2 regions of the Streptomyces sp. NBC_01689 genome follow, and region 1 is predicted to be linked to the other one. Evidence: riboswitches for the same ligand, from Rfam matches in the RefSeq annotation. Region 1 holds a riboswitch; the other holds the start of a gene.
The links. Region 1 has a riboswitch for glycine ahead of gcvT (glycine cleavage system aminomethyltransferase GcvT). Riboswitches for the same ligand answer to the same signal wherever they lie in the genome.
Positions count from the first base shown of each region.

Region 2: another riboswitch for glycine. It lies ahead of gcvP (aminomethyl-transferring glycine dehydrogenase); the one in region 1 lies ahead of gcvT (glycine cleavage system aminomethyltransferase GcvT).

Region 1 is NZ_CP109592.1:3,604,345-3,612,334, forward strand. Features, by position in the region: gene OG776_RS15100 (ABC transporter substrate-binding protein) at 1-708, opposite strand, end outside; gene OG776_RS15105 (ABC transporter permease) at 778-1,785, opposite strand; gene OG776_RS15110 (enhanced serine sensitivity protein SseB C-terminal domain-containing protein) at 2,131-2,931, opposite strand; gene OG776_RS15115 (enhanced serine sensitivity protein SseB) at 3,102-3,884, opposite strand; gene OG776_RS15120 (AAA family ATPase) at 4,137-4,805, opposite strand; glycine riboswitch at 4,980-5,101, shown strand; glycine riboswitch at 5,102-5,213, shown strand; gene gcvT (glycine cleavage system aminomethyltransferase GcvT) at 5,248-6,366, shown strand; gene gcvH (glycine cleavage system protein GcvH) at 6,511-6,888, shown strand; gene glyA (serine hydroxymethyltransferase) at 6,900-7,990, shown strand, end outside.
Region 2 is NZ_CP109592.1:7,884,073-7,892,062, reverse strand. Features, by position in the region: gene OG776_RS33800 (M23 family metallopeptidase) at 118-1,401, shown strand; gene gcvP (aminomethyl-transferring glycine dehydrogenase) at 1,574-4,459, opposite strand; glycine riboswitch at 4,640-4,735, opposite strand; gene OG776_RS33790 (PRC-barrel domain-containing protein) at 4,850-5,221, shown strand; gene OG776_RS33785 (DNA polymerase IV) at 5,421-6,827, opposite strand; gene OG776_RS33780 (MerR family transcriptional regulator) at 6,873-7,547, opposite strand; gene OG776_RS33775 (bifunctional nuclease family protein) at 7,820-7,990, opposite strand, start outside.

The sequences.
Region 1 (7,990 bases):
CTTGGTGTCCATGTCCTGGCGGACCGGGGAGGCCGAGACCAGACCCAGCACCTCCTCGAAGTCCGAGTTGGCCTTCGGCAGGTGGAAGACGACCGTCTTGTCGTCCGGCGTGGTGATCGCCTTCAGACCGAGCTTGTCCGCGGACTTGTCCTTGTAGGGGCCCTTGTACTCGCCCTTCGGGTCCAGGAAGTCCTTCAGGTACGTCGGGCCGCCGGAGAGGACGTCCTGCGCCCAGACGCGCTCGATGCCGTACTTGACGTCCTTGGACGTGATCGGCTTGCCGTCCTCCCACGTGACGCCGTCACGCAGGGTGTACGTGTAGGTCTTGCCGTCGTCCGTGACCTTCGCGAGACCGGTGGCGAGGTCCGGGGTCAGCTCGGCGCCGGCCTTGCCCGGCTCCGTCTTGCCCGTGACCAGCTGACGGCTGTAGTAGCGCGCGAAGTTCCACATGAAGCCGTAGTAGCCGCGCGTGGTGTCCCACGAGTCCGCGTCCTGGGCACCGCCGAAGCGCAGCGTGCCGCCCTTCTTGGCCAGGGAAGCCTGGGCGACCTTGTTGTTCGCGGCGTCGAAGCCGGCGGCGCCGGCCTTCGAACCACCGTTGTCGTCGCTGCCACTGCCGCCGCACGCCGCCGTGGTCAGCAGTGCGGCGACCGCAGCAGCGGCGGCAAAGGCCTGCTTACGCCGCCCTGAGGTGCGTTGGGTAGTCACGATCTCGGATCCTCCGGATTTGATGAGAGACCCCGTGTCAGTGCCACGGGACGCTTGGGGTGTGGCGGCTCAGCGGGAAGCCTTCGGGTCCAGCGCGTCACGCACGCCGTCGCCGAAGAGGTTGAAGGCAAGGACGGTGATGAAGATCGCCACACCGGGGACCACCATGTACATGGGGTCGGACTCGTAGTAGTCGATCGCGCTGGACAGCATCTGTCCCCAGGACGAGGTGGGCGGCTTGACGCCCACGCCCAGGAAGCTGAGTGCCGCCTCGGTCAGGATGTTCGTGGGGATCATCATCGTGGTGTAGACGATGATCGGTGCGACCAGGTTGGGCAGCAGTTCCTTGAACAGGATGTAGAAGCGCCCGGCGCCCAGCGATCGGGCGGCCTCGACGTACTCGCGCTCGCGCATCGAGAGCGTCTGGCCGCGCACCACGCGTCCGATGTAGGGCCAGCCGAAGAACCCGATGACCAGGATCATCACGAACACACGCACGTTGGAGCCCGACAGGCCCAGCATGTTGTTCGGCATCACCGAGACGAGGGCGATCGTGAACAGCAGCTGCGGGAAGGCCAGGAGGCCGTCCATCACGCGGCTGATGAGCGAGTCGACCCAGCCGCCGAAGAAGCCCGCGAGGATGCCGAGGACGGTGCCGAGGACGACGGCGACGACCGCGGAGAGGAAGCCCACGAGGAGCGAGACGCGGGCACCGTAGAGGATGCGGGCGAGGATGTCGCGGCCGTTGACGGGCTCGACGCCCAGCAGGTGGTCACCGCTGATACCTCCCAACGACCCGGTGGGAGTGCCGAACAGAGGGTCGATCAGCTTCTCGTTGAAGGTGTCCGGGTCCTGGCCGAGCAAGTGGGTGATCACTGGCGCGAGCAGGGCGACCACGATGAGGACGAGCACGACGATGCCGCCGGTCAGGGCGAGCTTGTCCCTCTTCAGGCGTTCCCAGGCGATCCGGCCCAGGGAACGTCCCTGCACGACCTTCTCGCCGGCGGTGGCAGCCGCCGCTTCCTCGGTCGCACTCGGGGCCGCCTCCGCGGTCGGCTCGTGCAATGGTGCCGTCATCTGGCAGGGACCCCTCTCAACCGGCGGTAGCCGGCCCACACGTGCCGCTCGTAGCGGCGTGATCAGTCCGTCGTACACAGGGGCTAAACCCCCTGGAGCGGGAGTCTTCAACGCGTCGGCGATCTGTAGCCAGACCTGACGGTGAATGGATGCCTAAACGTGATGCCATTCGAGGTGTTCCGTTATCCGGACGGTGGGTAACGGGTGTCGGACACGGGGCAGTTGGTGCGGTCCCGGCGAATACGGGCGCTAACCGGACGATCCCTTGCCATCTACGCGCGAAGACATGCCGAATCTCCGGTGAAGAACCCGTGACAGTCCTTCACTGTCCGTCCGAAGACGTCCTCAGTAGGCACCCCGCGCCGGCGGGTACCCGTAGCCGCCGGCCACCGGCGCCTGCGCCTGGCCCGCGTGGGCCTCGCGGTCGTAGAACGGGCGCGCGTTGGCGCGCAGCCACATCGCCACCGGGTCGTACTCGTCGGACATCGCGACGGTCGACACGGGCAGCCCGTCCGGGACCGCGCCGATCGACTGCTGCATCATCGCCCGCACCGAGTCGACCGCGGCCGGCGAGGTGTCGTAGACGTCGAGCCCGATGGCCAGATAAGGCGCCCCGAACGCGGGCTGCACCCAGGTCCGCCGCAACGACCGGACGGCGGGCGTGCGATGCGCGTTCTGCGTGAGCAGGGCGTAGAACTGCGGGATCTCGATGCCGGGTTCGGAGAGTCTGAGCGGGCCCGCGGGCTGTCGCTCCAGGCCGGCGGCGATTCGGCGCAGATCCAGCCAGGGGATGCCGACCCCGCCGCCCGGGGCGTGCGGATTGAGCCACAGGCCGAAGTGGTCGGGGTAGAGGGTGCGGGCCACGTCGAGACCGTCGACGACCTCGTACGACCTGTTCCAGCCGCTGGCCGAGAGCTCCTGGGCGGAGGTGACGCACGGCGCGTAACCGAAGCCGCCCACCTCCATGTTCCCGTACTGGGCGTCGGGGGAGCCGCCCTGGCCGTGCCAGAGGAGCATCCACACCTGGCCGGACGACGGGGTCGCGAGCGCGCGAAGGAGCGCCTCGTAGGCGTCGAAACGCCCGGGCGTCACCTGGCGCAGCATGTGCTCGACCTGCCCGGCCGCGGCCGTGCCCGACGCACTCACCCTCAATCGCCCCTTCGCGAAGAAATCACGATGAACTCACTCATTACGCCACCGACACCGGTGGCCGGGGTCCGTCGACACCGCGTCCACACCCCGACCGAGCCATGAAACCAGCTTAAGCGGCGATCCTGACAGCGACTTGACGCACGGCACGGGAGGTCTCCGCCGCGTCAGTAGCCCTGTTGGTAGAACGGGCGCACGTTCGCGCGCATCCACTCCCCCACCGGGTCCTGCGCGACGTCGAGGAACACCATGTTCACCGGCCGGTCCACCGGCACCCGGCCGAGGGCGCGGCCGAGCGCCTCCAGCGGCGGCGTCTGCGCGTCGCCCTCCCAGCCGACCACCTCGACCCCGATGAACATCAGCGGGTCGTCGCCCTCGATGCTGGCCAGACAGCGGCGCGCGGTCAGCACCACGCCGGTCGCGGCGAACTCCGCCGAGGCCGCGGCGAGGAAGTCCACCGGGTCGTCCTGCCAGTCGGGTTCGAAGAGTTTCACCCGGCCGCCGCTCGCCGGGCCGTCCAGCGCGGTGCGCCCGGCGCGGCACAGTTCGGCCACCGCCAGGGGCGGCAGCGGGACCCCCACCACGCCGCCCGGGTTGATCGCGACGCCGACCTGCGGGGGGAGCCCGCGGGCGAACTCGACGGCGGGCGCGATGGTGAACGACAGATGGCTGCCGACGACCTGGCGGAACTGCTCCTCGGAGCTGAAGACCGGCACGTAGGCCTGGCCCTCGATCTCCAGCGTGGGCAGGTCGAGGGGGCCGGCGTGCGGACCGCCGCCGTTGGGCAGCGGCACCCAGACGAAGCTGCGGCCGAGGACCTCGACGATGCGGCCGCCCGCCGAGGGCACCCCGAGGGAGGCGGAGAGCACCTCCTCGAGTTCGTTGCCCGGCCAGCCGCCGTGCGGGTGGGGGTGCGGGTGTGCTGGTGCCGGGAAGTCGGGGAAGTCCATCTGTCTACCGCCTGCTGTGAACCGCTGATCCGGTGTTCCGGTGTTCCGGTGTCCTGGTGTGCTGGTGCGCTGTTCCGCTGTGGTGTTCCGGCTGGAAAGGTTAGTGGGCGCCTACGACCCTCTCGTACGACGATGTCCCGTTCTCCTGCACGAGCTTCGGTACGCCCTTGCGCCGGGGTGGCCCGCGCGCCCGTACGAGCCGCCCCGGCGCGACGCGTCCGCGGCCTGCCGCGCCCCCTCACCGCCGGGCCCTCAGCCGCCGAAGTCGATCCGGCGCAGCACGTTCGCAGCCGTGCGGTCGAGGAGCACCGCCGAGCCGCAGCCTTCCGGCAGTTCGCCCCGCTCGACCGAGCGCAGGAGCCGGCTCAGCGCGCCCCGGTGACGCGCGAACGCGTACCGCGAGACGCCCCGGCCGCGCTCGCGCTGGCCCTCCAGCGCCGTGCCGGGCGTGACGTCGAGGAGCAGCAGGTGCAGGGTGCCGCCGCGACGGCGGGCCTCCCTGGCGAGCCAGCGGCGCACCCAGGCCTGTGTGCCGCAGTCGTGCACGACCACGCCGGTGCCGGAGCGCAGCGTGCGGCGCAGGCCCGCGTAGTGCGCGAGACGGACGAGGGGGCGGTAGACCGCGTACGGGAGGCGGCGGGCCAGCCGGGCTTCCCAGCGGTCGCGGGTGTCCTGGGAGTCCACGCGCCGGCCCGCGACCGCGCGGCGCATCAGGGTGGATTTGCCGCTGCCCGGCAGTCCGGTGACCACCACCAGGTCCGCCGTGCCGAAGTACAGGCCGTGCGGGCTGTGTCCGGCCCGCTCCCTGAGGTCGCGCACGACGGCCGCCGGAAGCGCGCCGCACGCCTCCCGCGCCGCGGTTCCCGGCCGGCGCGGCAGCGCGAGCGCCGAGGTCGCCGCGTACGCCCTGGTCCTGTTCACCGTGATCGTCCTCCCCTTGGGTGTGGAGTCCCATCCCCGTCGAGTGTAAAGAGAAGGTAATGCGCGGTGGTTCCGTTTTCCGTGTTCGGACTGCCACAGGCCGGTCACAGATCCGGACTGCCGTCATCGGACGGCGCGTGCAATGATGTGCCCGCCAACTGCATACCGGCCGCTTGAATCCGCGCGGGAGAGTTCCCGGTGACGTGCACACCTCCGTGTGACGCACGTTCCGCCGGGACGCCGAAGGAGCAAGTCCCTCCCTTGAATCTCTCAGGCCCCGTTACCGCGCGGGCGAGGCACATCTGAAAAGCGGGCCGCTGACCGGTGGCTCCACCCAAGGTGCAAGTCGTGACCTCCGTTCGCGGGGTCGTGATGAACCTCTCAGGTTCCGATGACAGATGGGGAGGAACGACCTCGCCGTCATGCCTTGGGAGCCCTACCGATGAGCAGTAACGCACCCCGTCGTACCGCGCTCGATGCCCTGCATCGCTCGCTGGGCGCGACGATGACCGACTTCGCGGGCTGGGACATGCCCCTGCGGTACGGCTCGGAACGCGACGAGCACGTCGCCGTCCGTACCCGGGCCGGTCTCTTCGACCTCTCGCACATGGGCGAGATCACGGTCACCGGCCCGCAGGCGGCCGCGCTGCTGAACCACGCGCTGGTCGGCAACATCGCCTCGGTCGGCGTGGGCCGCGCCCGCTACACCATGATCTGCCGGGCGGACGGCGGCATCCTCGACGACCTGATCGTCTACCGGCTGGCCGAGACCGAGTACATGGTCGTCGCCAACGCCTCCAACGCGCAGGTCGTCCTCGACGCGCTGGCCGAGCGCGCCGCCGGATTCGACGCCGAGGTCCGCGACGACCGGGACGCCTACGCGCTGCTCGCGATCCAGGGTCCCGTGTCCCCCGGCATCCTCAAGTCGCTCACCGACGCCGACCTGGACGGCCTGAAGTACTACGCGGGCCTGCCGGGGACGGTCGCGGGCGTCCCGGCGCTGATCGCGCGCACCGGCTACACGGGCGAGGACGGCTTCGAGCTCTTCGTGGCGCCGTCCGACGCCGAGAAGCTGTGGCAGGCGCTGACCGAGGCGGGCGCGCCCGCCGGGCTGGTTCCGTGCGGTCTGTCCTGCCGCGACACGCTGCGCCTGGAGGCGGGCATGCCGCTGTACGGGCACGAGCTGACCACCTCGCTCACCCCCTTCGACGCGGGGCTCGGACGGGTCGTCAAGTTCGAGAAGGAGGGCGACTTCGTGGGCCGTGAGGCCCTGGAGGCCGCCGCCGCACGCGCCGCCGCGAACCCCCCGCGGGTGCTCGTCGGGCTCGTCGCCGAGGGCCGCCGGGTCCCGCGCGCCGGGTTCGCCGTCGTCGCGGACGGCGTGGCCGTCGGCGAGGTCACGTCCGGCGCTCCCTCCCCGACGCTGGGCCGGCCGATCGCCATGGCCTACGTCGACGCCGCGCACGCCGCACCGGGCACGTCCGGTGTCGGCGTGGACATCCGGGGCAGCCACGAACCGTACGAGGTCGTGGCCCTGCCGTTCTACAAGCGTCAGAAGTAGGTCCGCCGGGGTCCGGGCGCGTCGGCGTGACGTACCCCGTCGCGGCCTGTCCCCTGTCCCTTGGCCGTCCCTCGTCCCGGGACACCCCGCACCCCGTCCGTACCCGTTCATCAGCACTCCCCCGCGTACAGGAGAATTCAGGCCATGAGCAACCCCCAGCAGCTGCGCTACAGCAAGGAGCACGAATGGCTGTCGGCCGCCGAGGACGGCGTCTCGACGGTCGGCATCACCGAGTTCGCGGCCAACGCGCTCGGCGATGTCGTCTACGCCCAGCTTCCGGAGGTCGGTGACACGGTGACCGCGGGCGAGTCCTGCGGCGAGCTGGAGTCGACCAAGTCGGTCAGCGACCTGTACGCGCCGGTCACCGGCGAGATCGTGGAGGCCAACCAGGACGTCGTGGACGACCCGTCGCTGGTCAACTCCGCGCCCTTCGAGGGCGGCTGGCTGTTCAAGGTACGCGTCACGGACGAGCCGGACGACCTGATGTCCGCCGACGAGTACACCGCCTTCACCGCCGGCTGAGGAGCCACCGCATGTCGCTTCTGAACACGCCCCTGCACGAGCTGGACCCGGACGTCGCGGCCGCCCTCGACGCCGAGCTGCACCGCCAGCAGTCCACGCTGGAGATGATCGCCTCGGAGAACTTCGCTCCGGTCGCGGTCATGGAGGCCCAGGGCTCGGTCCTGACCAACAAGTACGCCGAGGGCTACCCGGGCCGCCGTTACTACGGCGGCTGCGAGCACGTGGACGTCGTCGAGCAGATCGCCATCGACCGGGTCAAGGCGCTGTTCGGCGCCGAGCACGCGAACGTGCAGCCGCACTCGGGCGCCCAGGCCAACGCGGCCGCGATGTTCGCGCTGCTCAAGCCGGGCGACACGATCATGGGCCTGAACCTCGCGCACGGCGGGCACCTGACCCACGGCATGAAGATCAACTTCTCCGGCAAGCTCTACGACGTGGTCGCGTACCACGTGGACGAGGAGTCGGGTCAGGTCGACATGGCCGAGGTCGAGCGCCTCGCCAAGGAGTCCCGGCCGAAGCTGATCGTGGCCGGCTGGTCCGCCTACCCGCGGCAGCTGGACTTCGCCGAGTTCCGCCGCATCGCCGACGAGGTCGGCGCGTACCTCATGGTCGACATGGCGCACTTCGCCGGCCTGGTGGCCGCGGGGCTGCACCCGAACCCGGTGCCGCACGCCCACGTCGTCACCACGACCACCCACAAGACGCTGGGCGGCCCGCGCGGCGGTGTGATCCTCTCCACCGCCGAACTGGCCAAGAAGATCAACTCCGCGGTCTTCCCCGGTCAGCAGGGCGGTCCGCTGGAGCATGTGATCGCCGCGAAGGCGGTCTCCTTCAAGGTCGCCGCCACCGACGACTTCAAGGAGCGCCAGCAGCGTACGCTCGACGGTGCGCGGATCCTCGCCGAACGTCTGGTGCGGGCCGACGTCACCGAGCACGGCGTCTCGGTCCTGTCGGGCGGCACGGAGGTGCACCTGGTCCTGGTCGACCTGCGCAACTCCGCGCTGGACGGGCAGCAGGCCGAGGACCGGCTGCACGAGCTCGGCATCACGGTCAACCGGAACGCGATCCCGAACGACCCGCGGCCCCCGATGGTGACCTCGGG
Region 2 (7,990 bases), 4.3 Mb from region 1:
AAGCGCTAGCGTCCCTTCGTGAGCCTCCGGGCGTCCGGGAATCCGTCGCCGAACCCGGCCGCCGCGCGGACTTCCGGTTCACGTCTACGGACCTCCCCCGAAGCGAGCAAGGCAGTCATGGGACTCCTGCACTCCCCCGATCGCGGGCAGCACCGCCCGGCGCCCGATGACCGCGAGCCCCCAAAGGCACCGGGGAGTCACGAGGGACCGGCGAACGACCCGCCACCGGACGGGACACGGAAGCCCGGACCGCCCGCCGACGCCGAGCCGACGGACAGAGCACCGTCGGACGGAACGCCGACGAACAGAGCGCCGACGGACAGTGCGCCGTCGGACGACCGGCCCGAGCCCACCCGCCGCCGTCGCCGCCCCGGTCCGTTCACCCTGCTGGCGCTGCCCGGGCTGACCGTCGTCCTGGGTTTCGCGGGGTTCATGGCAGCGACGGGCCGCCTCTCCTCGGCCTGGCCGGAGGAGTCGGACCCGCACACGACGGCCGCGGGCGCCCCCTCGACGGACCGGGTCGACGCGTCCTACGTCCCGTGGCTACGGGAGGCGGCCAGGACCTGCACCCTCCTGAAACCGTCCGTCCTCGCCGCCCAGATCGACCGGACGTCCGGCTGGAACACCGACCCCGCCACGCTCTCCGGCTCCGTGGGGATCGCCGGATTCACCGAGAGCCAGTGGCGGACCTGGGGCAAGGACGCCGACGGCAACGGGAGGTCGTCACCCCGCGACCCGGTGGACGCCATCATGGCGCTCGCCCGGCAGGACTGCGCCCTCGCCGAGGACGTCACCCGGCTCAGAACCAGGGGAACCGTGTCGGGGGAGCTTCTCGACCTCACCCTGGCCGCGTACACGGTCGGTGCGGACTCCGTGACGCGTGCGGGCCGCGTGCCGGCCGCGGCACGGACGTATCTCGCGGAGGTCGGGAAACTGTCCGCGCGATACCGGGCCTTCGACCGCGAGAAGAAGGCGGACCCCGGCGGCGGAGCGAGCGGGATCCTGGCCCCACCGGTGACCACCCTGGTGGTCAGCTCCCCCTTCGGGACCCGCGAACACCCCCTCACGGGCGTCACCAAGCTGCACACCGGCGTGGACTTCGCCGCCTCGCGCGCGGCTCCGGTGTCCGCCGCTCGCCAGGGGCGGGTGGTGTTCGCCGGCATGACCAAGGCGTACGGGAACCGCGTCGTGATCGATCACGGCACGCTCGGCGGGAGACGGCTGGAGACCACCTACAGCCACATGTCGTCCCTGCTGGTCACGGCGGGCCAGAGCGTGCAGACCGGGGCCGCGGTCGGGTTCGTCGGCTCGACGGGCCTGTCGACCGGCCCCCACCTGCACTTCGAGGTGCTCGTCGACGGCACGTACACGGACCCGATGCCCTGGCTGGCCGCCCACTGACGGTGTCCGCGAAGCCCGCCGGCCGTGTACCACGCGGGGGCCCGCCCCGGCTCGTTCGCCGGGGCGGGCCCCCGCCGGTCCCGCACGTACCGCGGCCGCACACCGAGCCCGCCCGGGCCGGCCGCAAAGGCGCCGTCGACCCGAGCCGGCCCGTTCCGGAAGAAAGGACCTACTAGTCCTCGTAGGCGTCCAGCGGCGGGCAGGAGCAGACCAGGTTCCGGTCGCCGTAGGCCTGGTCGATCCGGCGCACCGGCGGCCAGTACTTGTCCGCGGCCGCGACTCCGGCCGGGAAGACGGCCTCCTCGCGCGTGTACGCGTGCTGCCACTCGCCACCGAGGGCGGCGGCGGTGTGCGGCGCGTTGCGCAGCGGATTGTCGTCCACCGTCCAGTCGCCCGACCCGACCTTCTCGATCTCCGCGCGGATGGCGATCATCGCGTCGCAGAAACGGTCGAGCTCGATCAGGTCCTCGGACTCGGTCGGCTCGATCATCAGCGTGCCCGCGACCGGGAAGGACATGGTCGGCGCGTGGAAGCCGTAGTCGATGAGCCGCTTGGCGACGTCGTCGACACTCACGCCGGTCGCCTTCGTCAGCGGACGCAGGTCGATGATGCACTCGTGGGCGACGAGCCCGCCGGGGCCGGTGTACAGCACCGGGAAGTGCGGCTCCAGACGCTTCGCGATGTAGTTCGCCGACAGTACGGCGACCTGCGTGGCCCGCTTGAGGCCCTCGCCGCCCATGAGCCGGACGTACGCCCACGAGATGGGCAGGATGCCCGCGGAACCCCAGGGCGCGGCCGAGATCGGGCCGACACCGGTCTCGGGACCCGCAGCGGGCTGCAGGGGGTGGTTCGGCAGGTACGGCGCCAGGTGCGCGCGCACGCCGACCGGGCCGACGCCCGGACCGCCGCCGCCGTGCGGGATGCAGAACGTCTTGTGCAGGTTGAGGTGCGAGACGTCGCCGCCGAAGTGGCCCGGCTTGGCGAGGCCCACCAGCGCGTTGAGGTTGGCGCCGTCGACGTACACCTGGCCGCCGGCCTCGTGCACCTGGGCACAGATGTCGGCGACGTGCTCCTCGAACACACCGTGCGTCGAGGGGTACGTGATCATCAGCACGGCCAGCTCGTCGCGGTGCTGCTCGATCTTGGCCCGCAGGTCCGTGATGTCGACCTCGCCGTCCTCGGCGGTCTTCACGACGACGACCTTCATGCCGGCCATCACGGCGCTCGCGGCGTTCGTGCCGTGCGCCGAGGACGGGATCAGGCAGACCGTGCGCTGCTCGTCGCCGTTGGCCCGGTGGTAGCCGCGGACGGCCAGCAGACCGGCCAGCTCGCCCTGCGAACCGGCGTTGGGCTGCAGCGACACCTTGTCGTACCCCGTGACCTCGGCGAGCCGCTCCTCCAGCTCCTCGATGAGCGTGAGGTAGCCGCCCGCCTGCTCGGCGGGGACGAACGGGTGCAGCTGACCGAACTCGGGCCAGGTGACCGGCTCCATCTCGGTGGTCGCGTTGAGCTTCATGGTGCAGGAGCCCAGCGGGATCATGCCCCGGTCCAGCGCGTAGTCGCGGTCCGAGAGGCGGCGCAGGTAGCGCAGCATCGCCGTCTCGGAGCGGTACTGGTGGAAGACCGGGTGGGTGAGGTAGTCGTCGCCGCGCAGCAGTGCCGCGGGGAGCGTGTCCCCGGTGCTCGCGTCCAGCGCCTCGATGTCGCCCTCGACGCCGAACGCGGCCCACACCGCGGCCAGTTGCCGCCGCGCGGTGGTCTCGTCACAGGCGATCGACACCTGGTCGGCGTCGACCAGGTGGAGGTTGACGCCCCGCTCACGGGCGCCCGCCACGATGTCGGCGGCCCGCCCCGGCACTCGGACGGTCAGCGTGTCGAAGTACGAGCCGTGCACGACCTCGACGCCGCCGGCCGTCAGCCCCTCGGCGAGGAGGGTGGCATAGCGGTGGGTGCGCCGAGCGATCGTCCGGAGCCCGTCCGGCCCGTGGTAGACGGCGTACATGCCGGCCATCACGGCGAGCAGCACCTGCGCGGTGCAGATGTTGCTGGTCGCCTTCTCACGGCGGATGTGCTGCTCGCGCGTCTGCAGGGCGAGCCGGTACGCCTTGTGTCCGTCCGCGTCGACGGAGACACCCACCAGCCGGCCGGGCAGGCTGCGCGCGAACTTCTCGCGCACCGCCATGTATCCGGCGTGCGGGCCGCCGAAGCCCATCGGGACGCCGAACCGCTGGGTCGTGCCGACCGCGATGTCGGCGCCGAGCTCCCCGGGCGAGGTGAGCAGGGTCAGCGCGAGCAGGTCGGCGGCGACGGTGACGACCGCGCCGAGCTCGTGCGCCTGCTCGATGACGGGCTTGAGGTCGCGTACGGCACCGGAGGCGCCGGGGTACTGGACGAGCACGCCGTTGATCTCGCGCTCGGCGATCGCGGCCGGGATGCCCTCGCTCAGGTCGGCGACGACGACCTCGACACCGGTGGGCTCGGCGCGGGTCTCGATGACGGCGACGGTCTGCGGAAGGGCGTCCGCGTCGATCAGGAAGAGGCCCTTCTTGTTCTTGCCCATGCGCCGGGACAGCGCCATCGCCTCGGCGGCCGCGGTGCCCTCGTCCAGCAGCGAGGCGCCGGAGGTGGGCAGCCCGGTCAGTTCGGCGACCACGGTCTGGAAGTTCAGCAGCGCCTCCAGGCGGCCCTGCGAGATCTCCGGCTGGTAGGGCGTGTACGCCGTGTACCAGGCCGGGTTCTCCATGACGTTGCGCAGGATCACCGGCGGCGTGAAGGTGCCGTAGTAACCGAGGCCGATCATCGAGTCGAGGACCTGGTTGCGGTCGGCGAGGGAGCGGAGTTCGGCCAGGACCTCGGCCTCGGTGCGCGCGCCCGGCAGCTGGAGCGCCTCGGCGTTCTTGATCACGTCCGGCACGGCGGCGGCCGTCAGTTCGTCCAGCGAGCCGTACCCGACCTGCGCGAGCATCTTGGCCCGCGCTTCCGGGGCGGGCCCGATGTGGCGCTGCTCGAACGGGATTCCCGCTTCGAGCTCGGAGAGCGGAATGCGATGGGCGGTCATTGCGGAGGCCTCCTGGTCACACACGACCTTCGAGGGGCACCACGGCGTGGGTGCCCCGACGGCCTCCCCCTCTGTCATCTCGACCTGAGAGCTTCACCGGCCCGCACGCTCGCTGCGACCCGGCTTTCACCGTCGGTGAGAGCGGAAGCCTTCGGCCCCCGCCCTGCTTTCCAGAGTGACCTCGTCCGTGCGGTACGTGGGCCTGAGAGATTCCGGGGAGGATTTGCTCCTTCGGCGCCTCCGATGGTGTCTGGAGGACTCTCCCGCACGGGGTCAGCAGCCGTTTGCCAGGGTACCAGCGAGAAGAACGCACGGGCTTTCGAGTGGCCACCGTCACGAATGTGCTCTTTCGTAGTGCCTACGGATGAGTTGCAATCGACTGGAGGGCACGTGCAGACCGACATCGATCCGCGCAACCTGATCGGCCGCAAGGCGCTCGACCGCAACGGCGCCAAGATCGGCACGGTCGACGAGGTCTATCTGGACGACGCGACCGGCATACCGGAGTGGGCCGCCATACGAACGGGCCTGTTCAGCAGGGACGCCTTCGTACCCCTGGAGCCCAGTGAGCTCGTCGAGGGCAGTCTGCGCGTCCCCTTCGAACGGGCCCTGATCAAGGACGCCCCCGACTTCGGCGTGGGCCGTCACCTCTCTCCGGAGCAGGAGCTCCAGCTCTACCACCACTACGGCCTCGACGTGACGCCCCCGGCCGTCCCTCCGGACCACGACTTCGGCCGCCTGGCGGGAACCGACGAGACCTGAGACACCCGCCCGGGGGAACGGGAGACGGCGCCGGTACGCCACCCCGGGCGCCCGGCGGCCCGCCCACCACGGGCACCCACGCGCCCCGGGACACCCCGTCATGCCCGTGCCCCGTACGCCCCACAGCGCCCGCATCCCGGGGACAGCCATCACGCCGCCACCCGGCCCAGCCCGGCCCAGGAACCGGCACCGGACAGAGTCACGTCCTCCCCGGCGCCCCGGCGGACACACCGGGCGCCTCCTCGGGTCTTCGCGGCACCAGCGGCAGCGGATCCGCCGGCTCCAACGCGCCGTCGTCCGTACGGAACGTCCGCACCCGCCCCGGTGGTGAGTCGGGTGTCTCGAACCGCACGGTCACCCGTCCCAGCCCGCTGCCCTGCACCCACCCGTGCCCGTACTCGGCATGGCGCACGTCGTGCCCCGCCGGCCAGCGCCGCTCGGCCGCGGTCACCTGCTCGGCGGCGGGCTCCTCCCCCGTCTCCACCGCGGGGTGCTCCAGCGCCGCCGCCTCCTCCACCGCCTCCCGGGCCTGCGCCTGGGCCTGCGCGAAGAGGTCCTCCTGCGTGTAGTCCGCCAGCCCGGAGACACCGACGCCGAGCAGACGGACGCCTCCTGTCGTGTCCACCGCGTCCAGGAGCCGCCCGGCGGCCTCCCGGACCACCGCGGGGTCGTCCGTGGGCCCCCGCAGCGTCTCGGACCGGGTCAGCGTCGAGAAGTCGTACCTGCGCACCTTCAGCACGATGGTCCGCCCGGAGAGCCCCGCCCGGCGCAGCCGTTCCACACACCGGTCCGCGAGCCGCTGCACCTCGAGCCCGACCCGCACCCGGTCATGGATGTCCACGTCGTAGGTGTCCTCGACCGACACGGACTTGGTCTCCCGCTCGGCCACCACGGGCCGCTCGTCGCGCGCCAGCGCCATCGCGTACAGCGCGTGCCCGTGGGCCTTGCCGAGCAGCCGTACGAGCTCGTCCTCGCCCGCCTCGGCGATCTCGTCGACCGTGGTGATCCCGCCCCGCCGCAGATGGTCCCCGGTGGCGGGCCCGACGCCCGGCAGCGTCCGCACCGGCATCGGGCCGAGCAGCGCGCGTTCGGTGCCCGGCTCGATCACGACCAGGCCGTCGGGCTTGGCCTGCTCGGAGGCGATCTTGGCGAGCATCTTGGAGGCCGCGAGTCCCACCGAGCCCGTCAGGCCCGTGACGGCCCTGATGTCGGCGCGGAGCTTCCCCCCGGCCAGTCGCGCCGACGCCTCGTCCCAGGCGGTTCCCCCGGCCTCCAGGTCGACGAAGGCCTCATCCAGGCTCAGCGGCTCCACCAGGGGGGACAGGGTCCGCAGCAGCCCCATCACCTGCTCGCTGATCTCCCGGTAGAGCCCGAACCGCGGCACGAGGTACGCGGCGTTCGGCGCGAGCCTGCGCGCCTGCGCCATCGGCATCGCCGAGTGCACCCCGAAGACCCGGGCCTCGTACGAGGCGGTGGCGACCACACCCCGCATTCCGAGGCCGCCCACCACGACGGCCTTCCCCCGCAGGCTCGGCTTGGACGCCTGCTCCGCCGAGGCGAAGAAGGCATCCATGTCGAGATGCAGGATCGTGGGCGCGTTTCTCACACCCCCGATGCTGCCCTACGCCACTGACAATCCTCCGGGACCGCGTCACACCGCGCGGTTGCGCCGCCGTGCCAGCTCGTCCGCGGGGTTGTGCCCGATGAGCGTCTCCCCCGTGTCCACCCGCTCCCCGTGCAGCTGTGAGAGGGCGTTCTCGACGTCCCGCCACACCACGCCCACGGCGATCCCGAAGACGCCCTGGCCGCCCTGGAGCAGGGCGTGCACCTCGTCGGGCGAGGTGCACTCGTAGACGGTCGCGCCGTCGCTCATCAGCGTCATCCGCTCCAGGTCCCGGAAGCCGCGCTCCCTGAGGTGCTGAACGGTGGTGCGGATGTTCTGCAGCGACACTCCCGTGTCCAGGAACCGCTTCACGATCTTCAGGACGACGACGTCCCGGAAGCTGTACAACCGCTGCGTCCCCGACCCATGGGCCGGCCGCACGCTCGGCTCCACCAGGCCCGTCCTGGCCCAGTAGTCAAGCTGCCGGTAGGTGATGCCCGCGGCGGCACACGCCGTGGGTCCCCGGTAGCCGATCTCCTCGGCCGCCGCCCCGCCCTCGCCCGGCACCGCTGTCGGCCGCTGCGGAACACGGTCGGCCGCGCTGTCGTGATGGGGGTACCCCCTGCTCGAGCCGAGCCGAGAGCTTGGGGGAGGGTACGGGCCGCTCTCCCCCAGACCACGTCCGGGGGCACCCCCAGCCGTACCGTCGCCGCTGCTTCTCACGCCGACCTCCGTCCTTGACCTGCCTTCTCGACGGTAGGCAGTCACCAGGGGTGCGTCAACGATCGCCACACTCGGCACGCCGAGTGATAATCACCCAAGGAGTGGTTTCCCGTGTCCCACCGCGGGGAAAGGCTAGCCGAATGCTCTCGGAGTGAGCCGCAGCGCGCCACGGTCGCCACGGGCAATTGCCGCCGGAAGTACTCCGATCACGTGACGCGGGGCGTCCGCGGGAACGGGTGTCCGGGCGCCCCGCGCGGAGGCGCCCGGCCCGGTCACTGACTGTTGGTCCCGAAGTCCTCGGGAGAGATCTGGTCGAGGAACTCCCGGAACTTCTCCACCTCGTCCTCCTGCTCGTCCGGAATCGCGATTCCCGCGTCGTCGAGCACCCCGTCACTGCCGTAGATCGGCGTTCCGGTGCGCAGCGCCAGCGCTATGGCGTCGGA